3 regions of the Agreia sp. Leaf335 genome follow, and region 2 is predicted to be linked to each of the others. Evidence: predicted binding sites of a transcription regulator. Region 2 holds the regulator's gene; each other region holds the start of a gene.
What was found. Region 2 encodes HrcA, which represses chaperone genes, less so after heat shock. Its sites were predicted from a motif close to TTNGCACTCGNNNNNNNCGAGTGCNAA; they were not measured.
Positions count from the first base shown of each region.

Region 1: groL (chaperonin GroEL) is a predicted target of HrcA. The motif match lies at 8,625-8,651, and genes of this name have one in related genera.
Region 3: groES (co-chaperone GroES) is a predicted target of HrcA. The motif match lies at 2,895-2,921, and genes of this name have one in related genera.

Region 1 covers NZ_LMOQ01000003.1:800,040-810,021, forward strand. The annotation lists gene ASF79_RS14090 (DUF4032 domain-containing protein) at 1-1,269, opposite strand, end outside; gene ASF79_RS14095 (ABC transporter ATP-binding protein) at 1,434-2,537, opposite strand; gene ASF79_RS14100 (DsbA family protein) at 2,771-3,688, shown strand; tRNA gene ASF79_RS14105 (tRNA-Thr) at 3,748-3,823, shown strand; gene ASF79_RS14110 (MFS transporter) at 4,192-5,397, opposite strand; gene ASF79_RS14115 (nitroreductase family protein) at 5,547-6,095, opposite strand; gene msrB (peptide-methionine (R)-S-oxide reductase MsrB) at 6,100-6,501, opposite strand; gene ASF79_RS14125 (GNAT family N-acetyltransferase) at 6,585-7,055, shown strand; gene ASF79_RS14130 (DUF3263 domain-containing protein) at 7,157-7,459, shown strand; gene ASF79_RS14135 (LytR C-terminal domain-containing protein) at 7,476-8,111, shown strand; gene ASF79_RS14140 (cold-shock protein) at 8,298-8,501, shown strand; gene groL (chaperonin GroEL) at 8,687-9,982, shown strand, end outside.
Region 2 covers NZ_LMOQ01000001.1:1,191,861-1,201,842, reverse strand. The annotation lists gene ybeY (rRNA maturation RNase YbeY) at 1-288, opposite strand, end outside; gene ASF79_RS05765 (PhoH family protein) at 285-1,373, opposite strand; gene ASF79_RS05760 (histidine triad nucleotide-binding protein) at 1,315-1,677, opposite strand; gene ASF79_RS05755 (16S rRNA (uracil(1498)-N(3))-methyltransferase) at 1,762-2,502, opposite strand; gene dnaJ (molecular chaperone DnaJ) at 2,505-3,611, opposite strand; gene hrcA (heat-inducible transcriptional repressor HrcA) at 3,708-4,730, opposite strand; gene ASF79_RS05740 (DUF4870 domain-containing protein) at 4,913-5,467, shown strand; gene ASF79_RS05735 (DUF4870 domain-containing protein) at 5,534-5,914, shown strand; gene hemW (radical SAM family heme chaperone HemW) at 5,928-7,151, opposite strand; gene ASF79_RS05725 (DUF1990 family protein) at 7,180-7,833, opposite strand; gene lepA (translation elongation factor 4) at 7,837-9,690, opposite strand; gene ASF79_RS05715 (NAD-dependent epimerase/dehydratase family protein) at 9,806-9,982, shown strand, end outside.
Region 3 covers NZ_LMOQ01000003.1:707,887-717,868, reverse strand. The annotation lists gene ASF79_RS13685 (ABC transporter substrate-binding protein) at 56-1,327, opposite strand; gene rarD (EamA family transporter RarD) at 1,468-2,424, opposite strand; gene groES (co-chaperone GroES) at 2,524-2,820, opposite strand; gene ASF79_RS13670 (THUMP-like domain-containing protein) at 2,986-4,173, shown strand; gene ASF79_RS13665 (DUF4190 domain-containing protein) at 4,231-4,758, opposite strand; gene ASF79_RS13660 (DUF4190 domain-containing protein) at 4,834-5,163, opposite strand; gene tsaD (tRNA (adenosine(37)-N6)-threonylcarbamoyltransferase complex transferase subunit TsaD) at 5,173-6,264, opposite strand; gene rimI (ribosomal protein S18-alanine N-acetyltransferase) at 6,261-6,782, opposite strand; gene tsaB (tRNA (adenosine(37)-N6)-threonylcarbamoyltransferase complex dimerization subunit type 1 TsaB) at 6,779-7,396, opposite strand; gene tsaE (tRNA (adenosine(37)-N6)-threonylcarbamoyltransferase complex ATPase subunit type 1 TsaE) at 7,441-7,935, opposite strand; gene ASF79_RS13635 (alanine racemase C-terminal domain-containing protein) at 7,932-8,708, opposite strand; gene alr (alanine racemase) at 8,705-9,817, opposite strand; gene ASF79_RS13625 (holo-ACP synthase) at 9,814-9,982, opposite strand, start outside.

The DNA.
Region 1 (9,982 bases), on a different contig from region 2:
GACGGGCACCGAACCCGTCTGCACGTCGACGGGCAGGGTGATCGTTCCCGTGGGCGGGTCGATGACCGTGGCCTCGTCGCGCCGGTGGCGGAGCACGTCATTGATATAGGCGTTGAGAGCCTCAGCCAGCGGGATGTCGCGCCCCTGCTGCTCGCTCATGAACCAGCGGTGCTCGAGCAGTTGGTGGAACAACTCGGCGGGCTCGAGCTTGCGCTTGAGATCGCGCGGAACACTGCGCACGACGGGCTCGAACACTTTGGCCACCCAGTCGTGCGCCATCATCTCTTCGTCGTAGTCGTCTTTGCTGTACCGCGCGCTGAAGTCGTCGAGGTCGTTGAGCAAGCGACGGGCCTGATTCTCCTGAGCGTCGACCCCGGTGAGACGCAGCAGCCTGCGCTGGTGGTGGCCCGCATCCACGACCTTCGGCTGGATGCGCACCGTCGTGCCCTCGTCGTCGGTCTTGATATCGAGCTCCTCGATGTCGAAGCCGAGCTCGTTGAGCCGGTCGACGCGCTGATTGATACGCCAGCGCTCGCTCGACGAGAACGACTCCTTGCCCGTGAGCTCAGACCACAGCGTGCGATAGGCGGCGAGGATGCCGTTGCTCACCTTGATCGGGTCGAGCTCGTCGTCGACGCGCCCGCCGGCCTCGAGATCCATGAGCTCGCCGGCGATGTTGACGCGCGCGATCTCGAGGTCGTTCTCGCGCTGGCCGTTCGAGAGCCCGCCCGAGAAGAGCTTGCCCGTCTCGGCATCGACCAGGTAGGCGGCGAAGGCGCCGGCGTCGCGGCGGAAGAGCGTGTTCGAGAGCGAGACGTCGCCCCAAAAGAATCCGATGACGTGCAGGCGCACGAGCAGCAGTGCGAGAGCGTCGACGAGCCGCGTGGCGGTGTCGGGTCGCAGCTGCTGCGAGAACAGGGCGCGGTAGGGAAGAGAGAACTTGAGGTGCCGGGTGACCAGAACGCTGGGCAGCGGCTCGCCATCGTCGTTGGTGCGGTCGGTGATCACGGCGAGCGGATCGACGCACGGGATCTCGAGGCTCTGCAGCAGGCGGAGCATCTTGTACTCTCCTCCGGCCATGTCGTCGGTGGTCTCCTTGATCGCGATGACGTGGCCGCTGAGATGGGCGAAGCGAACGAGGTGCCGCGAGAGGCCCTTGGGCAGTGCTGCGATGTACTGGTCGTCCCATTCGCCGAGGGGGACGTCCCACGGCAGGTCGAGCAGGGCGGGGTCGGTGATGGCCGAGGTGATGGTGAGGGAACCCCTCATAGCTGCTCCTTGCTGATGTGCGAGATAGAACGCTGTCGGAGGGGACCGACGCGGATGCTGCGGGGAGAAACACGACGAGCCCGCCGCCTGTGCACCGAGCCGCAGGGCTGGTGCATCAAGCGACGAGCTCGACTGTGATGTTCGTCAGACGGTGTCTGCGGAGACTAGCTCGAGACGACTGCCTTGTTGCCGAGGCGCTCGCCCGACTCCGTGTCGAAGACGTGCACGTGGTTCGGCGTGGCCGTGAGGTACACGGTGTCGCCGAGTGAGGGGTGTGAGCGGCCGTCGACGCGGGTGACGATGTCGGTGCGCTTGCCGTCGATTTCGGAGTGGCCGTAGAGGTAGCCGTCGGCGCCGAGTTCTTCGACGAGGTCGACCTCGACTGCGAGGCCCTGGCCCTGGGTGGTTGAGACGATGATGTCCTCGGGGCGCACACCAACGGTGACGCTCTTCGCGGTGGCCTGCGACAGGGTTTCACGGTCGACGGGAACGACGGAGGATCCGAACGCGATTCCGCCATCGACGACGTCGGCGTTGAACAGGTTCATCGCGGGGCTGCCGATGAAGCCGGCGACGAAGACGTTGTTCGGCTTCTCGTAGAGGTCGCGGGGGGTGCCGACCTGCTGCAGCAGTCCGTCTTTCAGAACGGCGATGCGGTCACCCATGGTGAGCGCCTCTGTCTGGTCGTGGGTGACGTAGACCGTGGTGACGCCGAGTCGGCGCTGGAGCGACGCGATCTGGGTGCGGGTCTGGACGCGGAGCTTGGCGTCGAGGTTCGACAGCGGCTCGTCCATGAGGAACACCTGGGGCTGGCGCACGATGGCGCGGCCCATCGCGACGCGCTGACGCTGACCACCGGAGAGGGCCTTCGGCTTGCGGCTGAGGTACGGCTCGAGGTCGAGGAGCTTCGCGGCTTCGAGAACGCGGGTGGCGCGGTCTTCTTTGCCAACGCCGGCGATCTTGAGCGCGAAGCCCATGTTCTCGGCGACCGTCATGTGGGGGTAGAGGGCGTAGTTCTGGAAGACCATGGCGATGTCGCGGTCTTTCGGGGGAACGTCGGTGACGTCGCGGTCACCGATGAGGATGCGTCCCTCGTTGACCTCTTCGAGGCCGGCGAGCATACGCAGCGTGGTCGACTTTCCGCAGCCGGAGGGGCCGACGAGAACGAGGAACTCGCCGTCAGCGACCTCGAGATCGATCTTGTCGACCGAGGCGCGGGTTGCACCGGGGTAGATGCGGGTAGCTTTGTCAAAAGTGACAGATGCCATGGGTGTTAATCTCCTTCACCGGCAGGTACGTGCCGGACGATCCGTTGTGATGGATTGAACTGGACAGACGACAGCGTCGGTCCATCGCTCATTATGTCACGGTTCACGGCCCCCGAATGAGGCACCCCTGCTGGGCTGTTTGGATATTTCCCAGTTAGGCCCTCTACGCTGGGGGTTCCGGCCGCTTTCGGCCCGATCGATTTTTCTCTTCTCTCACCCGGAGTTCTACACGTATGTCTTATGGCTCAGCCGGAGATGGTCGTCTCTCTAAGAACGAACGACGCGAAGCCGCCCGCGAAAAGGCGAAGGTGCTTCGCGAGCAGCAGCGTAAGAAAGACATCCGCAACAGGATCTTCCTCTTCGGAGGCCTTGGAGTCGTCGTGATCGCCATCGGCGTCGCGGTCACGCTGATCATCGTCAGCGCCATCAAGCCCGCCGGACCGGGGCCGATGAACATGGCCAGCGACGGCGTCACCGTCAGCAAGGGGTTCGTCGCGACGACGAGCCCGTCGCAGCCGGCCGACGCGGCACCCGTCGCACCGACGCCCGACTACTCCAAGGGAGTCGTCGACATCCAGGTCTACGTCGACTACCTCTGCCCGTTCTGCGGCCAGTTCGAGGCGACCAACTCCGAGCAGATCGGCCAGTGGCTCGATTCCGGCGCGGCGACGCTCACCACCCACCCGCTCGCCATCCTCGATCGCGGCTCGCTCGGAACGAAGTACTCGACCCGCTCGGCCAACGCCGCAGCGTGTGTCGCCAACTACTCGCCCGACAGCTTCTACGCGTTCAGCGCTCTGCTCTTCAAGAACCAGCCCGCCGAGAATACCGAGGGTCTCGACAACGCCGCCCTCAAGGGCTACGTCACCGATGCCAAGGCCGAGAAGGTCTCGCAGATCGAGAAGTGCATCGACGACACCGAGTTCAAAGACTGGGTGAGCGCCTCGACGGCCCGCGCCCTCAAGGGCCCGCTGCCGAACACCGAGGTCGAGAAGGTGCAGGGCACCCCCACCGTTCTCGTCAACGGACAGCAGTACTCGGGTTCCCTGACCGACGCCGACGCGTTCTCCGCGTTCGTGCTACAGGTCGCGAGCGAGGCGTACTCGACGACGACGCCCGCACCGACGCCCGAGCCCACCGTCGCGCAGTAGCGCGTCACCGGAGCGCCTCATTCGGCCGCAGGTCATGGCTAGAATGAGGTGTTCCATCTGCCGGCGTGGCGCAATTGGTAGCGCACCGCTCTTGTAAAGCGGGGGTTGCGGGTTCAAGTCCCGCCGCCGGCCCCAAAGACCGACCTAACCAACCGAGATGGTTGGTGTGGGTGACGCACAACGCTGGCGCGTTGTGGGGTTCAAGTCCCGCCGCCGGCCCCATAGACCGATCTAACCAACCGAGATGGTTGGTGTGAGTGACGCACAACGCTGGCGCGTTGTGGGGTTCAAGTCCCGCCGCCGGCCCCATTGACACCGAATGCCCCCGTATCTCCCAAGATGCGGGGGCATTTTCGCGTCGTCGACGCGTGCGGTGCGCCAGCGGAGAGCAGCCGCTGAGATGGCGCACATGGCGGCGGGATCGAGGTCAGATCAAGCCATTCGCGACATCTCGCGCCGCACTCGATGCGACAGGTCAATTGCGATGGTTGCAGTGCGACTGGTCAGCTGCGGCGGGCAGCTCGGCGATCGAGTCCCAGCGAGACGAGAAGGATGCTCACGCCGGCGATCGAGAGGCCGATACCGACCCAGGCGGGCGCGATGTATCCGAAGCCGGCGGCGATCACGATGCCGCCGAGGAAGGCGCCCAGCGAGTTGCCGAGGTTGAGCGCCGAGTGGTTGAGGGCCGCGGCGATCGACTGCGAGTCGTGGGCGACATCCATGAGTCGAGCCTGGATCGTGGGCGACGCGGCCGAGACGAACGCGCCGATGAAGAAGATCGAGATGAACAGCCCCGGCACGCTCGCCGCGGTGAGCCCGAAGGCCAGGCAGGCGAGGCCGATGCCGGGCATGAAGAGGAGAAGAGAGCGCGTCACAGACTTGTCCGCGGCCCAGCCTCCGATGAAGTTGCCGATGGTCATGCCCACGCCGAAAGTCACCAGAACGAGCGGCACGACTCCCGCCCCGAGGCCGGTGACGTCGGTGACCACCGGGGCGACGTAGCTGTAGACCGCGAACATTCCGCCGAAGCCGATCGAGGCCATGGCCAGCGTGAGCCAGATCTGCGGACGGGAGAATGCCCTGAGCTCGTTGCGGATCGTGCTCTCGGGATTGCCCGCTTGGAACGGCACCGTCGCGAGGATCGCCACGAGCGTCGCCGCGAAGATCACCGTCACGAGCCAGAACGCGCTTCGCCAGCCGAAGTTCTGGCCCAGGTAGGTGCCGATCGGAACGCCGATGACGTTCGCGATGGTGAGGCCGGAGAGCACGAACGCCACACCGCGTGCGCGCATTCCCGGGCCCATGAGGGTGGCCGCGACCAGCGAGGCGATGCCGAAGTACGCGCCGTGGGGAAGCCCAGAGACGAAGCGCGCGACGAGAACCCAGCCGAACGAGGGAAGGATCGCGGTGGCGAGATTGCCGATCACGAAGCAGGCCACGAGCACGGTGAGCAGGCGCTTACGGGGCCATCGAGCCGCGGCGGCCGCGATGGTCGGCGCTCCGACCACGACTCCCAGCGCGTACGCAGAGATCAGGTGTCCAGCCGTCGCGTTGGCATCCGCCGAATTCGAGGCGTACAGCGTCGGGAGAAGATCCTGCGCGATGTTCGGCAGCAAACCCATCGACACGAATTCGGTGACGCCGATGCCGAAACCGCCCAGAGCGAGTGCGAGCAGCGCGAACCACCGCCGCCGGGGCGAGTACTGCAGGTGTCCGACGCGTGGCGCATCGACAGCGGCCCCGTCGTTCGAGGGGGTCGTCGATCGGATGGTCTGGGTGGGTGCGTCGGATTCAGTCACGAGAACTCGATCCTATCCCTCGGAGGACCGCGGTTCGAATCGATTCGACCCAGGTTCGTTCAGAGGGTCGAGACGTGCCTGGCGACGTCAATTCGAGAGCGCCGTCGTTCCCGGGGGCGATCGACCCGCCGACCCGTGTAGATCCAACCCAGCATCTGCTCGTCGGATCCGAGACGGTGCGCGATCCGCACGGGCTCGCTGCGCGTCTGGATGCCCGTGCGCCACATCGCGCCGTAGCCGCGTTCGTGCAGCAGCAGGGTGAGAGCATGGGCGACACCGGATGCGACGGCCTCCTGTTCCCAGTAGGGCACCTTCACACTGGGCCGCGGCGAGACGACCACCGCGAGCAGCAGCGGTGCACGGAACGACTTGCGGATGCTCTTCTCTGCGTCGTGCCCGTGCAGGCCGGATGCCGCGGCGAGGCTCTCGCCGACGAGCCGCCGGGACTCTCCTCGGATCTCGATGACCCGCCACGGAGTCAGGCCGGAGTGGTCGGCCACCTGGCCGGCGGCTTCGACCAACTCGAGGATCTCGTCGTGACTCGGCGCCTCGTCTGAGACCTTCGAACTCGAGCGGCGCTCGTGCAGGGCATCGTAGACGGATGCCACGCCGTTACTCGGCAGGATCGAACTCGAGCGAGATCGAGTTCATGCAGTAGCGGTCACCCGTGGGGGTCTGCGGTGCGTCGTCGAAGACATGGCCCAGATGCGAGCCGCACGCGGCGCAGCGCACCTCGGTGCGCACCATTCCGAGCGTCGAGTCCGTGATCAACTCGACGGCGTCGGTCGTCGACGGGTCGTAGAAGCTGGGCCAGCCGCAGTGTGAGTCGAACTTCGTCGTGCTGCGGAAGAGCTCTGCGCTGCACGCCTTGCACCGGTAGATGCCCTCGCGGCCCTCGTCGAGCAGCTCGCCCGTCCATGGACGCTCCGTCGCGGCCTGACGCAGCACGGCGTACTCGTCGGCCGACAGCTCCGCGCGCCAGTCCTCATCGCTCTTCTGAACGTCGTAACCCATCGAAAAGACCCTCCTGTGTCGCCGTCTGATCACGGCATCGCGATCGTCAGGGCTCTTCCATCATCACAGTAAACTTCTCTGCCATGCCCCTCGAACCCGTACCCGCGATCGTGCAGAAGAGCTGGAGCGAGCTGACCACGGTCGAGCTGTATGAGATCATCAAGCTCCGCACTGATGTCTTCTTCGTCGAGCAGAGAGTCGACGAGAGCGAACTCGACCGTCGCGACAGGGAGGCGAGCACCGTCCACCTGTGGATCCCGGGTGAGAACGGGGACGTGGCCGCTTATCTCCGGGTGCTCCGCGACGAGATAGCGGAGTACGGCGACGCGCATCGCCTGCCCGGCCGGGTGGTCGTCGGCGCCGCGTACCGGGGCCGCGGGCTCGCCCAGTTGCTCCTCGCCCGGGTCGTCGAGCTGTTCGGGGCGGAGCCGATGCTGCTCCACTCGCAGAGCTACATCCAGAGCCTCTACGCCGCGTTCGGTTTCGTCGTGGTGGGCGATGAATTCGTCGAGGGCGGCATCTCGCATCGCACGATGTTCAGGGCCAGCACCTAGGTATCGCGGCATGCCCGGCCCATTCGGGTGATGCAAAGGATGCGAACCATAGGATGTTCAGGATCGGGGACCGACGGTTCCCGGCAGGATGTGGAGGCCGCGTGGGTGTCGCGAAGAATCTCGATGAGCAGCATGAGGGCGACGGCTCGACGCTGCGCCTGAGCGCTCGCGACATCGCGATCCTGGCCTTCGAGCGCACATGGTGGAAGCACGCGGGCGCCAAGGAACAGGCCATCCGCGACGAATTCGGGCTCTCGGCGGCCCGCTACTATCAACTGCTGGGGGCTCTCATCGATTCGCCCTCCGCCCTCGCTCACGACCCGATGCTCATCAAGAGACTGCACCGTGTGCGGGATGCCAGGACGGCGGCACGATCCGTGCGCCTCACGTCCCTCGACGACTAGGACCCGAGACCACACCATGGCCAAGCCTCCAACAGATCGCTTCGACACCATCCCCGCAGATCTCCATCGCACGGGAGCGCACCGCGGGCCGCGGCGCAAGGGCCGAGGATGGATCGCGTTCGCGTGGGCCGCTCTCGCAACCGGCGTCATCGTCGCCGGTGGAGTCATCACTCTCGCCGTCATCAACGACAGCATCAAATTCGACGATCTGCTCGGCGGCGGCACGACCGCTGCCACGCAGACCCCGACTCCGACGCCCACACCCGAGGTGACACCGGTCGTCGACCCCGCGGCTACGGTCACCGTGCTCAACGGCACAGAGACGGTCGGGCTCGCCGCGAGCGTCGGCGACGCGATGCGTGAGGCCGGATGGGCGGGCATCGGCTCGACCGCCAACGCGAGTGCCACCGACTTCAAGACGACCACGGTCTACTACGTCGACCCCGCTCAGGAGGCGGCCGCTCTCGGGCTGGCGAACTCACTGTTCACCAAGGCGACGGCCGATGCCGCGGCCAACGGAGTCACGTTGTCGATCACCGCGATCAGGGTCGAGCAGTCGGATCAGTTCCAAGGCGCTCAGCTCACCGTGGTTCTCGGCGCAGACTTCATCGAGCCGTCTGCCGACGGCTCGACAGACGAGCCCGTGCAGTAGTTCTCGGAGCCTGCCGCCTCGACCCCATATTTCGGTGATGTTTCCGTCATGTTGAGATGCGGAAACGGATATTCCGTTTCGATGTCAACGCCTGAATTCGGGCCATCTCGCTGATTAGTATCGGCCTTGGTCGCCCGTGTTCCAGCGGGTGTCCTGACGACACACATTCGGCAATGGGGAGTAACAATGGCGAACGGAACCGTGAAATGGTTCAACGCTGAAAAGGGCTACGGTTTCATCACCGTCGACGAGGGAGGACAGGATGTCTTCGTGCACTACTCGGCGATCGAGATGGGCGGTTACAAGGTGCTCGAAGAAGGCCAGCAGGTTGTCTTCGAAGTAGGCACCGGAGCGAAGGGACCTCAGGCCGAAGCCGTCAGGCTCGCCTAGCCCTGCTCGCCCGCACAGCGCGTCGCCGACCGGCGACGCCCGACACTCTGAACGCCGTCCGCGAAAGCGGGCGGCGTTCGTCGTCGCAGCTTGCACTCGCCTGCCCTGAGTGCCAATATTGTCTTAGCACTCTCTCCAATGGAGTGCTAATTCTTTGATTGTCTCCGGGAGGGACAGAAACACTTATGGCAAAGATCATTGCTTTCGATGAAGAGGCCCGCCGTGGCCTCGAGCGTGGACTGAACATTCTGGCCGACGCCGTCAAGGTCACGCTCGGCCCGCGCGGTCGCAACGTCGTCCTCGAGAAGAAGTGGGGCGCTCCCACCATCACGAACGACGGTGTTTCGATCGCGAAAGAGATCGAACTCGACGACCCGTACGAGAAGATCGGTGCAGAGCTCGTCAAGGAGGTCGCCAAGAAGACCGATGACGTCGCTGGCGACGGAACGACCACGGCTACCGTGCTCGCCCAGGCGCTCGTCCGCGAAGGCCTGCGCAACGTCGCGGCCGGCGCCGACCCCATCACGCTGAAGCGCGGCATCGAGAAGGCCGTCGCCGCTGTGACCGCCGAGCTCGTCGCCAACGCGAAAGAGATCGAGACGAAGGAAGAGATCGCGGCAACCGCATCAATCTCCGCCGGAGACCCCGAGATCGGCGCGTTGATCGCCGAGGCGATCGACAAGGTCGGCAAAGAGGGCGTCGTCACGGTCGAGGAGTCGAACACGTTCGGCACCGAGCTCGAGCTCACCGAGGGCATGCGCTTCGACAAGGGCTACCTGTCGCAGTACTTCGTCACCGACCCCGACCGCCAGGAAGCCGTCTTCGAAGACCCCTACATCCTGATCGTCAACAGCAAGGTCTCGAACATCAAGGACCTGCTGCCGATCGTCGACAAGGTCATCCAGAGCGGCAAGCAGCTGCTCATCATCGCCGAAGACGTCGACGGCGAGGCTCTGGCCACGCTCGTGGTCAACAAGATCCGTGGCATCTTCAAGTCGGTTGCCGTCAAGGCTCCCGGCTTCGGCGACCGTCGCAAGGCTCAGCTGCAGGACATCGCGATCCTCACCGGCGGACAGGTCATCTCTGAAGAGGTCGGCCTGAAGCTCGAGAACGTGACCCTCGACCTGCTGGGTAAGGCTCGCAAGGTCGTCATCACGAAAGACGAGACCACGATCGTCGAGGGAGCCGGCGACGCCGACGCCATCGCCGGACGCGTTCAGCAGATCCGCAACGAGATCGACAACACCGACAGCGACTACGACCGTGAGAAGCTCCAGGAGCGTCTCGCCAAGCTCGCCGGTGGAGTTGCCGTCATCAAGGCCGGAGCCGCGACCGAGGTCGAGCTCAAGGAGCGCAAGCACCGCATCGAAGACGCCGTGCGCAACGCCAAGGCCGCCGTCGAAGAGGGCATCGTCGCCGGTGGTGGCGTCGCCCTCATCCAGGCCGGCAAGACCGCGTTCGAGAAGCTCGAGCTCACGGGT
Region 2 (9,982 bases):
CTCCGCGACCTGGGGGCACAGAACGATGTCGCCGAGCAGGCCCGGTGGGGTCGGCGCGTCCTCGGTGCCGGGGCGCAACTCGTCCATGGGAAAGCTCAGGACGTCGGTCGGCCCGGGCTCGTCCATCCACTGCACATGAAGCTGTTCCATGGCGGCCTCGTCTACCAGGACGATGGCGAGCTCCGCGTCGGGATGCACATGGAGCTGGTCGAGCGCGTAGGTCGCGAGCCGCAGAATGGCCGTTTCGTCGACCGGAATCGCGGACTCGTTGTTGATCTCGATGCTCATCGCGTCTTCTTGTACCTTTGGTCTCGCTCGGAGGCGCCGATCGTGTCGCCGGCCTTTTTGGCCATCTGAATCTGGTCGTACTTCGTGTAGGCGTCGACGATCTGACCCACGAGAGTGTGCCGGACGACGTCGGCGCTGGTCATGGTGGCGAAGTGGATGTCGTCGATGTCGCCAAGCACTCGGGTCACCAGCTGGAGTCCGCTCGTGCCCATGGGCAGGTCGACCTGTGTGATGTCGCCGGTGATCACCATGCGCGAGCCGAAGCCCAGACGGGTGAGGAACATCTTCATCTGCTCGGGCGTGGTGTTCTGCGCCTCGTCGAGCACGATGAACGAATCGTTGAGCGTGCGCCCGCGCATGTAGGCGAGCGGAGCGACCTCGATCGTTCCCGCGGCCAGGAGCTTCGGCACGACTTCGGGATCGAGCATCTCATTGAGTGCGTCGTAGAGGGGACGGAGGTACGGATCGATCTTGTCGGTGAGGCTTCCCGGAAGGTAACCGAGTCGCTCTCCCGCCTCGACGGCGGGGCGGGTGAGAATGATGCGATTGACCTCTTTGCGCTGCAGCGCCTGCACCGCCTTGGCCATCGCGAGGTACGTCTTGCCCGTGCCGGCCGGCCCGATTCCGAAGACGATGGTGTTCTCGTCGATCGCGTCGACGTAGGCCTTCTGCCCGGCTGTCTTCGGCCGGATGCTCTTGCCCCGGGTCGAGAGAATCGCTTGCCCGAGCAGATCGACCGGGCTCGCGCTCTTGTCGGCGTCGAGGATCGCAGCGCTCGAGGTGACTTCGGTGGAGGTCAAATCCTGTCCGTTCTTGATCATGAGAAGAAGTTCTTCGACGAGACGTCTCGCAGCGTCGACCTTGTCGGCATCGTCTCCGGTGAGAGTGACCTCGTTGCCCCTGACGTGCACGTCGACGCCCGGATACTGCTTCTCGATCGTCGAGAGGAGCCGGTCTTGCGGCCCGAGCAGGCGCACCATGGCGATGCCGTCGATGTGGATGCGCGCTTCACCCGACGCGGAATTCTCAGCCGGCGGCAAGGGAACCCTCTCCGAGGCCTCCGGCGAGGACGTGCGCGTGCACATGGAACACCGTCTGCCCGGCGGCCTCTCCGGTGTTGAACACCAGGCGGAACTCGCCGCCCGCGCGCTCGTCGGCGATGTGGGATGCGAGAGCGACGACCTCGGCGAGCAGTGCAGGGTCGCCGGCAGCAAGCTCGACGACGTTGCGGTACTTCTCGGTCTTGGGCACGACGAGAACGTGCACCGGTGCCTTCGGAGCGATGTCTTCGAACGCGATGACCGTATCGGTCTCGGCAATGATGGTCGCGGGGATCTCTCGCGCGACGATGCGGGAGAAGATGGAGGGTGCGTCGCCTGAGGTTGACATGTCTCCATCTTAAGAGCGTCATCGCCGACGCGGCAGGCGCCGCCGGGCGAGTTCGCTCTGGGCACAGCCCGGAGAAGGCGCCCGTCACCAGCGGGCGAGTCGCACGTTGAGCACGGAGAGCGCCGATGGACCAGCGGTCGACGTGCGCAGGATCTCATCGCCGAGCCGCACCCGGATCGCACCGCGGCTCTCGAACAGATCGAGTTCGTGCGGGGCGATGCCGCCCTCGGGGCCGACCACCAGAATCAGGATGCGCGCATCCGCGGGAAGCTCGACCTGAGAGAGGCGGGTCTCGGCCGTCGGGTCGAGCACGAGCACCGTCGCGTCTTCAGCGAGTCGAGCGAGCTGCTTGGTGTTCATGTGCTGCTCGACGGAGGGCACCCACGAGCGGATCGACTGCTTGGCGGCCTCGCGCACGATCGCGCCCCAGCGCTCCATACCCTTCGTGACCTTCGCACCCGTCCATTTCGACACCGACCGCTCGGCAGCCCACGGAATGACCCCGGATGCGCCGAGCTCGGTCGCCGCCTGCACGGCCAGTTCGTCGCGGTCTCCCTTGGCGAGCGCCTGAGCCAACCAGACTTCGGGAATCGGCGCCGAATCGAGGATCGACGACTCGACCCGGATCTCGAGCGCCGCCGGCTCCACCCTGCCGATCGGTCCGCGAACCACGAGCCCGGCGCCGTCACCGATCGAGATGACCTCGCCGACGCGAAGGCGGTTCACGGTCACCGCGTGACGAGCCTCGGGTCCGTCGAGCGCCACGACATCGCCGATGGCGTGCGGCACCGTTGCGAGGTCGGAGCGCAGAAACAGGGAGCTCATGGTCAGACGTTGAGGAAGCGGTCGCGTAGCTTGGCGAACAGTCCCTGCTGGAAGTGGCCGAGCGTCGGGGCAGGGTACTTGTGAGCTTTCGCCAGCTGCTTCACGAGCTCCTTCTGCTTGTGGTCGAGCTTCGTGGGCGTCGTGACCTGCACACCGATCTTGAGATCGCCTCGGCCCTGGCCGCGCAGGTGGGTGATGCCGCGACCCTTCACCGTGATGATCTCCGCGCTTTGCGTCCCGGGCTTGATCTCCACCTCGATGTCGCCGTCGAGAGCCGTGACCGACGAGATCGTGCCGAGTACGGCATCCCACATGAAGACCTCGAGCGTGCACAGGATGTCGTCGCCGCTGCGGCTGAAGACGTCGTGGTGCCGCACCTTCATCTCGAGGTACAGGTCTCCATTCGGGCCGCCGGCGGGGCCGACCTCGCCCTGGCCGATGAGCTGCAGCCGAAGACCCGTGTCAACTCCGGCGGGGATGTCGACCGGAATGGAGCGACGGGCACGCACGCGGCCCTGGCCCTGGCAGGTGACGCAGGGAGCGGGGATGACGGTGCCGTAGCCGCGGCAGGTGCCGCAGGGCGCGCTCGTCATGACGTTGCCGAGAAGAGACCGCACGGCCCGCTGGATCTGACCGCTTCCGCCGCAGATGTCACAGGTGACGGGGGATGTTCCGGGCTGGCAGCACGAGCCGTTGCAGGTCTCGCAGACCACGGCCGTGTCGACCTCGAGGTCACGGTGCGTTCCGAAGATGACTTCGCCGAGGTCAATCTCGACGCGCAGCAGGGCGTCCTGCCCGCGCTCTTCACGCGATTTCGGACCCCGTGAGCCGCCCTGCGCTCCGAAGAAGGTCTCGAAGATGTCGCCGAAGCCGCCGAAGCCACCCTGTCCGCCGGGATACCCCTGCTGAGGCCCTCGGTCGTAGTCGCGGCGCTGCCCTGGATCGCTCAGCACGTCGTAGGCGTGGGTCACGGCCTTGAACTTCTCTTCGGCGTCGGGTGCCGAGTTCACGTCGGGGTGCAGCTCGCGGGCCAGACGCCGATAGGCCTTCTTGATCTCTTCGGGGGTGGCGCTCTTGTCTACGCCGAGCACGTCGTAATGGTCAGCCACGCGGGCGTCTCCTTATAAGTCGGGATTCGCTGACCGTGAAGCGGCAGCGTTCTGTCAGATGGGGGCGGCGTCCGGACGACGCGCGGGGAAGAAGGGTCAACTCTCTCCGAGGGCGCGGGAGAGATAGCGGGCCACGGCACGCACGGCGGCGATGTTGCTCGAATAGTCCATGCGCGTCGGACCGAGCACGCCGAGGTGGGCGAGAGAACCGCCCTGTGCGCTGTAGCCGCTGGCCAGGATCGACGTCTCCCCCAGTCCGAACGGAGCGTTCTCGCGGCCGATGCTCACCGAGACTCCACGCTGATCAGCCTCGAGCTCGCTGAACAGTCGCAGAAGAACGACCTGTTCCTCGACCGCCTCGAGCACGGGCAGGATGCTGCCGTGGAAGTCGTTCTCTGTTCGCACGAGGTTGGATGCCCCGGCGATCACCAGCTTGTCGTGGCGCGTGGCCGCGACGTGATCGGCGATGGCGGCGACGATGACCCGCACCACCGGCATCCGGGATGCCGCGAACATGCCCGGCAGCTCACCGAGGCGGGCGGCCGCCTCGACGACGCCGACGCCGGTCAGGGCCGTGTTGAGCTTGGCGCGGAGCTCTCCGAGGAAGTCGACGTCGACCTCGCTGGGCACGTCGACGACGCGCTGGTCGACGTGCCCGGAGTCTGTGATCACGACGAGGAGGAGCTTCTGCGGCGCCAGGGCGACGACCTCGAGGTGGCGGAACCGCGCCTGCTGCAACGGCGGGTACTGCACCATCGCGACCTGTCGGGTCAGCTGGGTGAGAAGGCGCACCGTGCGTGCGAGAACGTCGTCGAGGTCGGCGGATTCGCCGAGGAACGTCTCGATCGCCTGGCGCTGAGCCGAGGTCAGGGGCTTGAGGTCGGCCAGGTGGTCGACGAACAGGCGGTAGCCCTTGTCGGTGGGGATGCGCCCGGACGACGTGTGCGGAGCGGTGATCAGCTCTTCTTCTTCGAGGAGCGCCATGTCGTTTCGGATGGTGGCTGCGGACACGCCGAACGAGTGCCGGTCGACGATCGACTTGGAGCCCACGGGCTCGCGGGAGGCCACATAGTCTTGAACGATGACGCGGAGCACTTCGAGGCTGCGGTCTGACACCATGTCGCGACACCTCCCTCTCGGCTGCACTCTTTCGTCTACGTAGTCTCGCGAACGATTGGCACTCGGAGATCCTGAGTGCCAATTATATCTCGCCGAGGGCGCCTGGGGATCATTGCCCGCCGGAGGAGTTCCGCAGTATCTTGTGCTGGAAGCCCTCATCCAGCGACGAAAGGCCGCGACTCATGTCCGATCCCAACGCAACTCCTGAGAACACCTCGGGTGTGGGCGGGCCGACGCCCCCTCCCTACACGCCTCCCGCAGGCCAGGTCCCACCCGACTTCGGAACCCCGGCCGGCGGCTCGGTCCCGCCGCAGTACGGCACTCCGACCGGTGGCCAGACGCCGCCTCCCGGATACACCCCTCCGCCCGCCGCTGCGCCCGGTGCGCCGCTCAGCCAGTCCGACGACAAGCTCTGGGCGTCGCTCGCGCACTTCGGTGGCGTCCTCAGCTTCATCCCGCCGCTGATCATCTGGTTGGTTTTCAAAGACCGCGGCCCTCTCACCAACCAGGAGGGTAAGGAATCGCTGAACTACCAGATCACGATCGCCATCGCGTGGGTCGCGTACTCGATCGTCGCTGTGATCCTCGGCTTCATTCCCATCCTCGGTTCGATCCTCGCGCTGATCCTCGTGCTGGCGATCTGGGCCGCCCAGATCGTCTTTCCGATCATCGGCGGGGTCAAGGTCAACGGCGGTGGCACCTACCGCTACCCGTTCGCGATCCGACTCATCAAGTAGCCCGCTGAGGGGAAGCGCCGGTCGTCACATCGAGTCGATCGGCGCTTCTTTGGTTTAATGGGTCGCATGACTGCAGCCCCGCCACCGTTCGAAGCCGCATACCAGCCCCAGCCCCCGATGGCACCGCAAGATCAGCGACTCTGGTCGACGCTGATCCACCTCGGCGGAATCCTCTTCGGATTCCTCCCCGCACTCGTCGGCTATCTCGTCCTGAAAGACCGAGGCGACTTCATTCGCCAGCACACCCGCGAAGAACTGAACTTTCAGATCTCGCTGGCGATCTACCTGACCGCCACCGTGCTCCTCGGCTTCATCACCTTCTTCATCGGAACGATCCTCGCGTTTCCGCTCGCGATCGCCGCGATCATCTTCATGATCATCGCGGCAGTCAAAGCGAATGCCGGCGAGTACTACCGCTACCCGCTGACCATCCGCTTCGTGAAGTGACTCCTGCCGGGCGCTAGCTCGTCAGGCGCCGCACGACGGCGTCGGCGAGCAGCCGCCCGCGCAGAGTGAGCACCACGGTGCCCTGGATGGCCGACCGCCCATCGACGAGACCATCGGCGATCAGCCCGGCTACCTCACGCCTCGGCTCCGCACCGAGCGAATCGATGCGCAAGCCCTCACGGATGCGGGTGAGCAGCAGGACCCGCTCCGTCTCGCGGGTCGGCGCATCCAGAGTCTCGCGGCCGGCGGCCGGCGAATGCCCGGCCGCGATGCGCTCGGCGTACGCGGCGGGATGCTTGACGTTCCACCACCGCGTGTCTCCGACGTAGCTGTGCGCGCCCGGTCCGACGCCCCACCAGTCGTGGCCCTGCCAGTAGGCGAGATTGTGCCGCGAGACGAACGCGTCGTTCGCAGCCCAGTTGCTGACCTCGTACCAGGAGTACCCGGCGGCGGCGAGCATCTCGTCTGCCAGCTCGTACATGTCGGCCTCGAGGTCGTCGTCGGGCTCCTCGACCTCGCCCGACTTGATCTGGCGCGCCAGCTTCGTGCCCTGCTCGACGATCAGCGCATAGGCCGAGAGATGATCGGGGCGGGAGGCCAGGGCGCTCTCGAGAGACGTGCGCCAGTTCTCCAGCGACTCCCCCGGTGTGCCGTAGATGAGGTCGAGACTCACCTGCAGCCCGGCCTCGCGCGCCCAGTCGACCACGAGCGGCACGCGCTCGGGGTCGTGGGTGCGGTCGAGCGTGCGCAGTACATGCGGCACGGCGGACTGCATGCCGAAGCTCACCCGGGTGAACCCGGCATCGGCGAGGGTCTTCAGATAGTCGGCGTCGACGCTGTCGGGGTTCGCCTCGGTCGTGACCTCGGCCCCCTGCTGCAGGCCCCACGCGTCACGCACGGCGGCGAGCATGCGCACGAGGTTTTCGGCGGGAAGCAGGGTCGGTGTTCCGCCCCCGAAGAAGACGGTCGACACCTCTCGGCGCGGCACGCCCGACTGCTCGAGCACTCGGCGGGCGAGGTCGACCTCGACCACCGCCTGAGACGCGTAGTCCGACTGCTTCGCACCCCGAAGCTCGGTGGCCGTGTACGTGTTGAAGTCGCAGTATCCGCAGCGAACGCGGCAGAACGGAACGTGAAGATACACGCCGAAGTTACGGGCGGCGGCGTCGCGGTCGGAATCGGGCGGCAGTAGACCGTCGAGGGGTGCGGGATCGCCGAGGGGAAGCGCCGACGCCATCAGCGCCGACCCGTCGCGCGGTGACTACTCACGCGGCGCGACCGGGAAGAAGAGCGCGCAGGTATCGCTTCGTCATGAGTCGCTGCTGTCGACGCAGCAGTGGCGAGACCATGCGATAGAGGGCCGTGCTGCCGCGCGAGAAGGAACGCACGGTGAACCAGACCGAGTCGTCGGGCTCGTGCGTGACGACGAAGCTCTCCTCGCCCTCCTCCGGATGCCCAGGCAGGGTTCCGTAGGCGAAGCCCGCCTCGTTCGGCTCGTCGATGACGATAACGACCCGCACGGGAGCCGTGACGACACGACCATAGGCCCGGATGCGCAGATCGGCCGTGACACCGGCCGAGATCTGCGGCGTTCCGTCTTCGGAGTAGGTGAGTTCGGGATTCACGTCGCGCGCGGCCAACGGCGTGCCGTCGGCGTCGTAGACGAGCCCCGCGTAGTCGGTGTCGCTCGGCGTGGGCAACTCGATGTTCGACACCTCGATGCCGCTATTCTTCTGCACGCCCCACGCCAGCAGCGTCGCTGCAGCGGCATCGAATCGCTCGCGCCCCGAACCGATGCGGATGCTGTCTTCTGCAGGTCGGTAGCCCTTCGGAGGGTAGAACATGAGGTCGGGCGCCTGCGAGGCCCCGACGGCCGCATAGGTCAGAGACTGGCCCGTGTGCGTGGATCGCTGCAGCATGGGCTACTTCTTTTCTTTCTTCGTCTCCGTGTCACCTGACAGAGCCGCGATGAACGCGCCCTGGGGCACCTCGACGCGCCCGACCATCTTCATGCGCTTCTTGCCCTCTTTCTGCTTCTCGAGGAGCTTGCGCTTGCGGCTGATATCGCCGCCGTAGCACTTGGCGAGAACGTCTTTGCGCATCGCGCGGATCGACTCGCGCGCGATGATGCGCGCACCGATGGCGGCCTGGATGGGCACCTCGAACTGCTGGCGCGGGATGAGCTTGCGCAGACGCTCGGTCATGAGTGCGCCGTAGGCCTGCGCCTTGTCGCGGTGCACGATGGCGCTGAACGCGTCGACCTGCTCGCCCTGCAGCAGGATGTCGACCTTCACGAGGTCGGCCTCCTGATCGCCGATGGGCTCGTAGTCGAGCGAGGCGTATCCGGCCGTCTTCGACTTGAGGCTGTCGAAGAAGTCGAAGACGATCTCGGCGAGCGGCATGTTGTAACGGATCTCGACGCGGTCTTCACCGAGGAACTCCATGCCGAGCAGGGTGCCGCGGCGGCTCTGGCAGAGCTCCATGATGACGCCGACGTAGTCCTTCGGCGCCAGGATCGCCGCCTTGACCACCGGCTCGTGGACGCTCGTGATCTTGCCCGAGGGGAACTCGCTCGGGTTGGTGACGGTGACGGTCTTCTTGTCTTCGGTGGTGACCTCGTAGATGACGCTCGGCGCGGTGGCGATGAGGTCGAGACCGAACTCGCGCTCGAGGCGTTCGTTGATGATCTCGAGGTGCAGCAGTCCGAGGAAGCCGCAGCGGAAACCGAAGCCGAGGGCGACCGAGGTCTCGGGCTCGTAGACGAGCGAGGCGTCGCTGAGCTTGAGCTTGTCGAGGGCGTCTCGGAGTGCGGGGTAGTCGGTGCCGTCGATCGGGTACAGCCCTGAGAACACCATGGGCAGCGGTTCCGTGTATCCCGGCAGAGCCTCGGTCGCCGGCTTCGAGTGGGTGGTGACCGTGTCGCCGACCTTGGACTGACGGACGTCTTTCACACCGGTGATTAGGTAGCCCACCTCGCCGACGCCGAGACCCTTGCTGGGGGTCGGCTCAGGCGACGAGACACCGATCTCGAGGATCTCGTGGGTGGCACGGGTCGACATCATCTGGATCTTCTCGCGCGGCGACAGCTGGCCGTCGATCATTCGCACGTACGTGACGACGCCGCGGTAGGAGTCGTAGACCGAGTCGAAGATCATGGCGCGAGCCGCGGCATCCGGATCACCCTGGGGCGCGGGGACGAGAGCCGTGAGGCGGTCGAGGAGCTCGGGAACGCCGACGCCCGTCTTGCCCGACACCCGCAGCACGTCTTCGGGCTTGCCGCCGATGAGGCTGGCCAGCTCCTGCGCGTACTTGTCGGGGTCCGCCGCCGGCAGATCGATCTTGTTCAGAACAGGGATGATCGTGAGGTCGTTGTCGAGGGCCAGGTAGAGGTTCGCCAGCGTCTGGGCCTCAATGCCCTGGGCGGCGTCGACGAGCAGGAGGGCGCCCTCGCAGGCCGCGAGAGAACGGGACACCTCGTAGGTGAAGTCGACGTGGCCGGGGGTGTCGATCATGTTGAGCGCGTAGGTCTGGTCGTCGAGCGACCAGGGCATACGCACGGCCTGGCTCTTGATCGTGATGCCGCGCTCGCGCTCGATGTCCATGCGGTCGAGGTACTGAGCCCTCATATCGCGATCGCTGACGACTCCGGTGATCTGCAGCATGCGGTCGGCCAGCGTGGACTTGCCGTGGTCGATGTGGGCGATGATGCAGAAATTGCGAATGAACGCGGGGTCGGTGGATGCCGGCTCCAGGGCCTTGTTAGCTAGCGGGCTCACGCGTTCCTCTTGTGTCGTACGGCGGGTAAGCGCCCATTCTCTCACGTTGTTCACGGCCGACGCTTTTCGTCACGTCGTACGGGCAGTCAACAGTTCGGCGCGGTTGAATATGGTCATGAGTATTTTTCTTACCGGTGCCACCGGCTTCATCGGGTCCGCAGTCCTCCGTCAGCTCCGACTGCAGGGGCGCGACGTGACCGCCCTCGTGCGCTCGCCCGAGAAGGCGGCCAAGATCGAGGCCCTCGGAGCCACCGCCGTGATCGGTGACGTCACCGACACCGAACTGATGACC
Region 3 (9,982 bases), on a different contig from region 2:
GCACGACAAAGGGGCCCGGTCCGAAGACCGAGCCCCTCTCTTCAGTATCGAAGAATTAGTCGAGCTTGCCGAAGACCTGCTCTTCGAACGAGGTCTTGTTTCCCGTCGAGTACTTGTAGATCGACACGTAGGCCTCGGTCGGGTCACCGTTCTTGTCGAACGTGATCGGGCCGGAGATGCCGTCGTAGTCGATGTCCGTGCCATCGTCGATGAGCTTGGCACAGTCAGCGAACGACTCGCACTTGGTTCCACCCTCGGAGACCGACTGCAGGTTGTCCTTGATGGTCGCACCGTCGGTGCCCTTGCCCTGAAGCGAGGCCAGCGCCAGCAGCGTGGTCGCGTCGTAGGACTCGGCCGCGTAGCTGAAGACCGTCAGAGGGTCGCTGCCCTGTTCTTTGACGAGCGCCTGCAGCTTCTCCTGGAACTCGGCCTTGGCCTCGACGCCGGGGTTGGTGAACTGCGCGCCGGCGATGTCGACGTTGGTGTCCTTGTCGGTGATGACGCCGTAGTTTCCATCGGCTCCGTAGAGCTTCGAGAAGTCGAAGCCCTTGGCCGCGAGCTGCTCGGCGATGGTCTTGATCTCGTCGAACGAGATGACGACCAGCGCGTCGGGGTCGGTGGCGAGAACGCTCGTGAGAGCCGAGTTGAAGTCGGTCGACGCCGGCTCGAAGGTCTCTTCTGCTCCGACGGACGCGCCGCCGGCTTCGAGGGCCTCCTTGACGTTCTTCTCAAGACCGGTGCCGTAGGCGTCGTTCATGTACAGGATCGAGACGTTGGTCTTGCCGTCTTTCACGATCTTGTTTCCGAGGATGCGGCCCTGGAGGACATCGGAGGGCGCGGTGCGCCAGTAGTACCCGTCGTCTTCGTACGACGTGAAGTCGGGCGAGGTGTTGGCGGGCGAGATCTGCACGACGCCGGCCTGCGTGACCTGGTCGATGAAGGTCTTCGAGACGCCCGATGAGGCGGCACCGATCACGGCGGAGACGCCGTCGGCGATGAGCGACGTCGCCGACTGCGAGGCGATGTCGGTCGTGGTGTCGCCCGAGTCCTTCTGCGTCACGTCGATCGAGATGCCGGCTTTGGCATCGTTGATGTCTTTGGCGGCGAGGTCGACACCCGCGATCTCGGGCGGGCCGAGCACGGCGAGCGTACCGGTCTGCGGAAGGATCGTACCGATCTTGAGGGACAGGTCACCGGAGTCGCTGCTGCCGCTGTCGGTCGAGCCGCTCGAGCAGCCGACGAGAACGAGCGCGCTGATTCCCAGAATGGCCGCGCCACCGAGGGTGGTCTTCAGCGACCGGGAACCGGTCTTGGCGAATACGCCCATGATGCTCCTTGAATGTGATTGTTTTGTGGTGCACGGCGTAACGAAGTTGGCCGTCCTGCAAAGCTAATGGCCCAAAGTCGCACCGACAATACATTCCTGTTACGGGCTTGTAACGCGACCCAATCGTTACTTTTGCCCCGTCAGACCGGCTCAGCGACAGGCATCCGGCCCGATCGGCTCGTTCTGACCATGTCTACTGTGAGCGCGATCAATGCGAGCCACACCAGACCGAATCCCACCCATCGTTCGACGGGCATCGGCTCATGCATGACGAAGACTCCGAAAAGGAACTGGAGGATGGGTGCGATGTACTGGATGAATCCCATATAGACGAGCGGGAGCCTCTTGGCAGCCGACGCGAACAGCAGCAGCGGAACGGCGGTGATGACCCCCGCACCCACCATGAGCACGACGTGCGCGGTACCCGAGGAGCCGAAGGCGAGTCCCTGCGGGGTGGCGGCCACGATGACGGCCTGCACGGCGGCGACGGGAAGCAGCCAGAGGGTCTCGAGAGTGAGGCCCGACACGGGGTCGACCACGGGCCCGATGCGCTTCTTGACGAAGCCGTAGAGCCCGAAGGAGAAGGCGAGGATCAGAGCGATCCACGGAACGGATCCGAAGCCCACCGTGAGCACGCCGACGGCTACCACGCTGATGCCGAGCGCGATCCACTGCACCACTCGCAGTCGCTCGCCGAGAAGGACGACCCCGAGGAGGATCGTGACGATCGGATTGATGAAGTATCCGAGAGCCGTCTCGACGACGTTGCCGCTCGTCGCGCCGATGACGTAGGTCTGCCAGTTGACGTAGATCAGCAGACCCGCGAGGCCCATCGTGAAGAGCAGACGAGGCTGTCGCACGATGGCGATGAGGGCGGGCCAGGCGCGGGTCACCGTGATGATCACCGCGCAGAAGGCGAGCGAGAAGAAGATCCGCACGGCCACGATCTCGAACGGACCAGAGGGCAGGAGCAGCAGAAAATAGGCGGGGAGAAAGCCCCACATCGTGTACGCGCCTACGGCGTAGAGGATGCCCGAGCGCGACGGCTGGGCGCCGGAATCAGGGGATGCGGCGGGAGAGGCGGCGGGTCGGGACACTGATGAATGCTACCTCCGGCCCGGATGACCCGATCGCCTCGGGCGACAAAAAAGACCCGGATGGCAGAGCCACCCGGGTCTTTGTCTGTTTATCTAGGTTCAGCGAACCACGACGGCGAGCACGTCGCGAGCCGACAGCACGAGAAGGTCTTCTCCGCCGTACTTGACCTCGGTTCCGCCGTACTTGGAGTAAATGACCTTGTCGCCCACAGCGACGTCGATCGGAACGCGGTTGCCATTGTCGTCTACGCGACCGGGGCCCACGGCCACGACCTCGCCCTCCTGGGGCTTCTCTTTGGCAGTGTCAGGAATGACCAGGCCCGAGGCTGTGGTCTGCTCCGCCTCGACCTGGCGGATGACGATGCGATCCTCGAGCGGCTTGATGGAGACCGACACGGTTGACCTCTTCTTTCTTCACGTCTGATTAGCACACTCACACCGAGAGTGCTAAGACGAGTTTAGGGGGTGGACTGGCACTCGGTCAATCCGAGTGCCAACCGTCGTGGCACCTCGATGAGAACCGACCGCCGTCTAGGCTGGCGGGGTGAACAGGCGCAGCGAATGAACAAAGACGAGCTCGGCCTTGTGATGACGTCGGCAGCCCTGCGGCTGCTCGATTCACTGCCCGAATACTCCGACTCCACCGATATCGTCAAGACCGTCGCGGCGCTCAGGCGCGACGGCCACCCGGCCGATCTCGTGTCGGCGGTGCTCACGCAGTCCCGGCTCCGGGCGAAGGCCACGGGCAAGTTCGGCGAGTTCGCCTCGCGCATGCTGTTCACCGAAGCCGGACTCGAGCAGGCCACCCGCCTGCGGGTGGCCGCGCTTCACGCCGGGCGCTACCAGGCGGCCGGCATCCGGAGCGTCGCGGATCTGGGTTGCGGCATCGGGGCAGACGCCCTCGCCTTCGCCGCCCTCGACCTCGAGGTGCAGGCGGTCGACGTCGACGAGGTCACGGCGGCCGTCGCCTCGTACAACCTGGCACCGTTCACGAACGTCGCCGTCAGCCTCGGCGACGCGGTCGATCACGATCTCGCCGGGGTCGACTCCGTGTACATGGACCCCGCTCGGCGCACCTCGGGGCACTCGGACACTCGCCGCCTGCCCGATCCACGCGACTACTCCCCCTCGCTCGACTTCGCTTTCGGTGTGGCGCGCACGATGCCCACGGGCATCAAGCTAGGACCCGGATTCGATCGCGAGCTCATCCCCGACGAGGCCGAGGCGCAGTGGATCTCGGTGGACGGCCAGCTGGTGGAGAACAGCCTGTGGTTCGGCCCGCTCGCCCGTGTGGGCATCAAGCGAAGCGCCCTCGTGCTGCGCGGGGGCCACAGTGCCGAGTTGGTGGCAGCAGGCGACAGCGTCGATGCCGACGTGGCCGAGCTCGGCACCTACCTCTACGAACCCGACGGGTCGGTGATCCGCGCACGACTGATCGGCGACCTCGCCCGGGAGCTCGACGCGAGGATGCTGAGCGAGCAGATCGCCTACCTCACCTCCGACACCCTGGTATCGTCGCCCTTCGTCTCCGCTTTCCGTGTCGTCGACACGCTGCCGAGCGATGAGTCGAAGCTCAAGAAAGAGCTGCGCCGGCGCGGCATCGGGCGCCTCGAGATCAAGAAGCGCGGCGTCGACATCGATCCCGCGGTGTTGCGCAGACGATTGTCTCTGTCAGGTGACGCGGAGGCCACCCTCGTGATGACGCGGGTGGGCGGCCGTCACACGGCGATCCTCGCCGAGCGCGTCTGAGCCGCACAAGAGAAAACGCCCTCCGTCGCGCGACGGAGGGCGTTTCTTCGTTCAGTTCTAGTAGCTGCTGTAGCTGTCGGCGCTCATGCCGGCGACGATGATGACGACCCAGAAGATACCCCAGATCAGCGAGATGCCGATTCCGACGAAACCGGTGATGAGGGCCGTGAGCCAGAAACCCTTGGCAGCCTGCTCGCGCTTCTTGCCGAGGAATCCGAGGACGACGGCGCCGATCGAGAAGATCAGACCGAACCCGCCACTGAACAGCGAGATGACGACGCCGGCGATACCGGCGATCATGCCGATGAGGCTGAGGGTCTTCGGGGCAGAGGCGACCGGCGAATACGGCTGTCCGTAGGGATTCGCATTCGGAGCCTGCGCGTACGGGTTGGCCGGCGGGGCCTGCTGGTAGCTGGGCGCTCCGTACGACGGGGTCGACGGCTCGGCGGGAGGCGTGTACGCGGGCGGAGCCGAGGGCGTGCTCGGGGCGCCGTAGCTGGGCGCAGACGGGGTGGACGGGGCCGTGGGAGGCAGCGGCGGGACCGACGGCGTGCCCTCGGTCGACGGGGTATTGGGATCAGTCATGGGTCAACACTACTGAAGCGCGGTCACCCACATCTACGGGACACCCCGATTGCGCCGAGCGACGGGCCTCGCGGCTCAGAACGACGTCGGCGGCGTGGGTCCGGAATTCACGAACAGCACCAGGGCGACGAGGGCGGCGACGGTCGCGATGAACCCCAGATAGCCCAGCACGAGGCCGACGACCGCGAGGATTATGCCCGACTGTCGGCGACGTCTCACCTGCACGATGCCGATGTGCCCCAGAACGATGGCGACCGGAGAGATGAGCAGCACACCGGTGATCAGGGAGAAGAGGGCCGGCATGTTGAGCGTCCGGCGCGCAGGAGCCTGCGCCGCCGCCTGCGACCCGGGAACGGCCGATGAAGGGTCGGGCGAATACGGCGCGTAGACAGGCTGGCTCGACATGGATCGAGCCTAGCCGACCTGGATATCCGTGACCGGCAGCGTCGAGTCGGCACCGAACCCGAGACCCGACGGAGCATGACCCGCCATGATCAGCTGAGCGCCCAGCGCCGCGATCATGGCGCCGTTGTCGGTGCAGAGGCTGAGCGGCGGGATGCGCAGGGCGACGCCGGCCCCGGCGGCCCGAGCTGCGGCGACCTCGCGAACACGGGCATTGGCCACGACACCGCCGCCGAGGAGAAGGCGGGGCACGCCGTATTCGGCGCAGGCCGCGAGCGCCTTCGAGATGAGAACGTCGACGACCGCCTCGCGGAAGCTGGCGGCCACGTCGGCGAGCGGCACCTCTTCTGCCGCATCCTGTTTCTTCTCGACCCAGCGTGCGACCGCGGTCTTGAGCCCGGAGAACGAGAAGTCGTAGCGGTGCGCCTCGTGGTCTTTCGGCAGGCTCAGGCCACGCGGAAAACGGATGGCTTTCGGATTGCCGCCCACCGCCGCCCTGTCGATCTCGGGCCCGCCCGGGTACGGCAGACCGAGGAGTCGCGCCACCTTGTCGAACGCTTCCCCCGCCGCATCGTCGATGGTCTCGCCCAAGAGCTCGACATCGGACACCAGATCGCGCACCAGGAGAAGAGACGTATGTCCGCCCGAGACGAGCAGCGCGATCGTCGGGTACTGGATCTCGCCGGCGTCGATCTCACTCGATCCAGCGGTCGCGCTCTGCGGAACGCGCAGCACGTCGGCGCCGACGTGCCCCACCAGGTGGTTCACGGCGTAGATCGGTTTCTCGATCGCCAGGGCGAGCGCCTTGGCTGCCCCGACTCCGACCATCAACGCCCCGGCGAGGCCCGGCCCGCTCGTGACCGCGATGGCGTCGATCTCGTCGAGCGTGACCCCTGCATCGGCGAGCGCGGAGGTGATCGCGGGCGTCATGGCCTCGAGGTGGGCCCGAGCCGCAACCTCGGGCACGACTCCCCCGTAGCGCGCGTGTTCATCCATCGATGACGCGATGGTGTTGCTCAGCAGCGTGGTGCCTCGCACGATTCCCACGCCGGTCTCGTCGCACGATGTCTCGATGCCGAGAACGAGAGGGTTGTCGATGTTCACGATTCGATCTCCTCACCCTCGTCGATACCGGCCCAGCGCGTCTGCGGCTCCGGGATTCCGGCACGCATGACGATGGCATCGACGTTGTCGGGCTGGTAATAGCCGGGGCGCACCCCGAGCCGCTCGAAGCCGAGCGATGAGTACAGCGCCTCGGCACCGGGGTTGTCGGCACGCACCTCGAGGAAGATCTCCCGAGCACCCCGGCGCCGGGCTTCGTTCATGAGACTCGTCATCAGCACACGACCGAGGCCTGAGCGCCGGGCTTCGGGAGCCACGGCGATCGTCTGGATGTCGCCCTCCTTCGCCCCGCGAGGCGCGAGCAGCCCCGCGTAGCCCGCGATCCGAGCGGTGCTCGGCGAATCGTCGGCGGCACGGGCGACGAGGTAGTAGCAGTGCGGGCTCGACAGGTCGGCGCGCATCGCGTCGGAGGTCCAGGCATCGGTCGTGAACACACTCGTCTCGATCTGCATGATCGCGTCGAGATCCTCGATACCGGCTCTCCGCAGCTGCCAGCTCACTGGGTCACCCGTTTGATCCCGGATGGCATCGTCACGTCGGGCGAACGGAGATAGAGCGCCTCGTCGGATGCAAGCGGCAGCCCGGCGGCGAGGAGGGCCGCGGCCGCCAGCGCGAGCTGAGCGCCGGGGATCTCTGCGGCGTCGACCCTGCGGGCATCGGAGTGCGGAAGCGCATCCGGCTTGGACAGACCAGGACCATCGATGCGCACCGGCTCGGCACCCGAGAGGTCGTACAGCGACCAGAAGACCTCCTTGCGGCGGGCATCGGTGACGACGATGATCGTGTCGGACCTTCCCGCCACCTTCTCCTGGCGCGCGACGGCATCGGCGCTGACCATGGGGTGAAGCGGAAGCCCGGCTCCGAGGGCGAACGTGCGGGCGGCGGCGATACCGACTCGGAGGCCGGTGAAGGGACCCGGGCCCATCCCCACGACCACGCCGTCGAGCGACGAGGGCCGAACACCCGCGGCGGAGAGGGCTTCGGCGAGCAGCGTGCCGATGACCTCGGCGTGCCTCATGGTGTCGGGCGTCGATCGCAGGGCGACGATCGAGCCTGTCGACGGGTCGACGATGGCGACGGAGGTACCCGCGGAAGTGTCGATGGCCAGAAGCACGAGTTATAGGTTAGTCGCCCGCGCGCGCACCGGCGCCCGTGCGCTCACTGCCAGCGTGGACCGACCCCGTCGATGGTGACCCGCCGCGGTTCGATCGGCTCCTCGTCGTCGCGCCCCTCGGCATCCGGGTCATCGGATGCGCCGCGCGGCCGCTCGATCGTGATCGAGAGCCACGAGTCGGTGAGATCCTCGACGAGGCCCGCGCCCCACTCGATGACGACGATGGAACGGTCGAAGTCGATGTCGAGGTCGTCGAGCTCCACCGCGCTCGACAAGCGGTACGCATCGACGTGCACGAGCGGCGGCTGGGCTGCATCGAGACGCGGATGCGTTCGGGCGAGCACGAAGGTCGGGCTCGTCACCGCGCCGCGAACCCCGAGCGCCTGGCCGAGGCCCCGCGTGAACGTGGTCTTTCCCGCGCCGAGCTCGCCCGTGAGCAGAATGACGTCACCGGCAGAGAGCGACGCCGCGACCTCGTGTGCGAGGGCCGCCATCTGTTCGGGATCGGCGATGACGAGCTCCCTGTGCAGCGAGGTCATCGGGAAACCTCTCGATCGATGTAGCGACGGGGAACGCGGCGGCCGATGCGCGCGAGGATCTCGCCCGCGGTCGACGCGGAGTGCGCGGCCCAATCGGCCGCGGTCGGCTCTGCCTCGACACCCGGCCCGAATGCGACCGCGCGATCGCCCGGCTCGACAGCCGCGTCACCCACGTCGAGCACCACCTGATCCATGGCGATGCGGCCGGCGATCGGGTATTGCCGGCCGTTGATCGCCATCCGGCCCGAGCCCGTCGCACCCCGGGGAATGCCATCGGCGTACCCGAGCGGCACGAGGGCGAGAGACGTCTCCCGTGCAGCTCGATACACGAGTCCGTAGGAGACCCCGTGCCCCTCCGGCACCCTCTTCACCGAGAGCACAGGGGCGGAGAGTGTCATCACGGGAACGATTCCGGCCGGCGCACCGTCGGTGAGTTCCCACCCGAATCCGAACGCGGCGATCCCCGATCCGGCCGGGGGGATGGCGAACCGCGACGTGTGCCAGCAGCGCACGTCGATGCTGATGCCGGCATCGGCGATGCTCTCGACATCGCTTCGATCGCGCACGCTCAGGATGTCTGCACCCGACTCCGCCGCGACTCGGGCGAGTGGAACGAGTCCGTGGCCATAGGCATCCGCGGTCATGTCGATCACCAGCGGGCCGCCGACGGCCCGAGCGGCGAGGATGGAGACGTTGGTGCGGAAGACGCCGAGGTCGATCGCCGCGTCGCGCCCGGTGGGCGTCGGATCAGCGGCGGGATCGAGCGCGCTCATGAGGCGTACTCCCTGGGCACCCGGGCACCCAGTCGAGTGACGATCTCGTAATTGATCGTGTCTGCAGCTCGCGCCCACTCGTCGGCGGAGGTGACGCCAGTCGCCGGATCTCCGAAGAGGGTGACGGCATCTCCGCGTGCGGCATCGGCCCCGGCCGAGACCGGCTCGACGACGAGATGGTCCGATTCGATGCGCGTCACGAGAAGACGACCCCCGTCGCCTGTCACATGGATGCGGCCTGCGGCCTGCAGAGGCACGCCGTCGCCGTAGCCCAGGGGCACGATGCCGGATCGGCCCGAGAAATCCGCATCGGACGAGGGTGCGACGGCCACGATGGTGCTGCGCAACGTCATCGCCGGGCGAAGACCGAGTTCGACGGACGGTACGTCGTCGAGCGGCGAGAGCCCGTAGGCGCCGATGCCGACCCGCAGGAGATCGAGCCACGTGGCCGGCAGCCGGAGTGCGGCGGCGGTCGAGGCCAGGTGGCGCACCTGCGGCTGCAGCCCGGCCAGGCGCGCGGACTCGATTCCGCGGTGCAGGCGCTCGAGCTGACGCGCATCCTCGTCGTCGTTCGCGTTGGAGAGGTGACTGAAGACACCTCTGACCGTCAGGTGACCCGCGAGTTCGAGTCGTCGCGCCTCATCGAAGAGGGCACCCCAGCTCGGCTCCCCTGCCCCGTTGCGCCCCAGACCGGTATCGAGCTTCAGGTGGACCGAGGCGGGGGCACCCCCGGCAAGACGCTGTGCCCGAGCCAACGAGGCAAGCTGGCTGATGTCGCTCACGCCGATGTCGATTCCGGCCTCGAGCGCTGCCACGAAGTTCTCGTCGGTCTCGTGCAGCCAGGCCAGCACGGGCTGCGTGATCCCCGCGTTCCGCAATTCCAAGGCTTCGGCAAGGTCGGCCACGCCCAGCCACGTGGCGCCGCCCTCGAGCGCGGCGCGCGCGACCTGCACGGCGCCGTGACCGTAGCCGTTCGCCTTGACGACCGTCATCACCCGAGCTCCGTCGGCGAGAGAGACGAATCGAGCGACGTTCTGGCGCACAGCTACGAGGTCGATCAGAGCGACCGAGTCGTGCTCCGCGCGCGATTCCGCGTCGGACGCGCTCATCGTGCGATTCCCCCGGACTCCTCGGCGCGCTCGGCGACGACGAAGGCGAACGCCGAATCACCGTCGTGACTCAGCGAGAGGTGAATGTGCCCGACTCCTCGGGCACGCGCCGTCTGCGCGACCTGGCCGGCGAGCAGGAACGAGGGCTTGCCGTCCGAGTCGGTC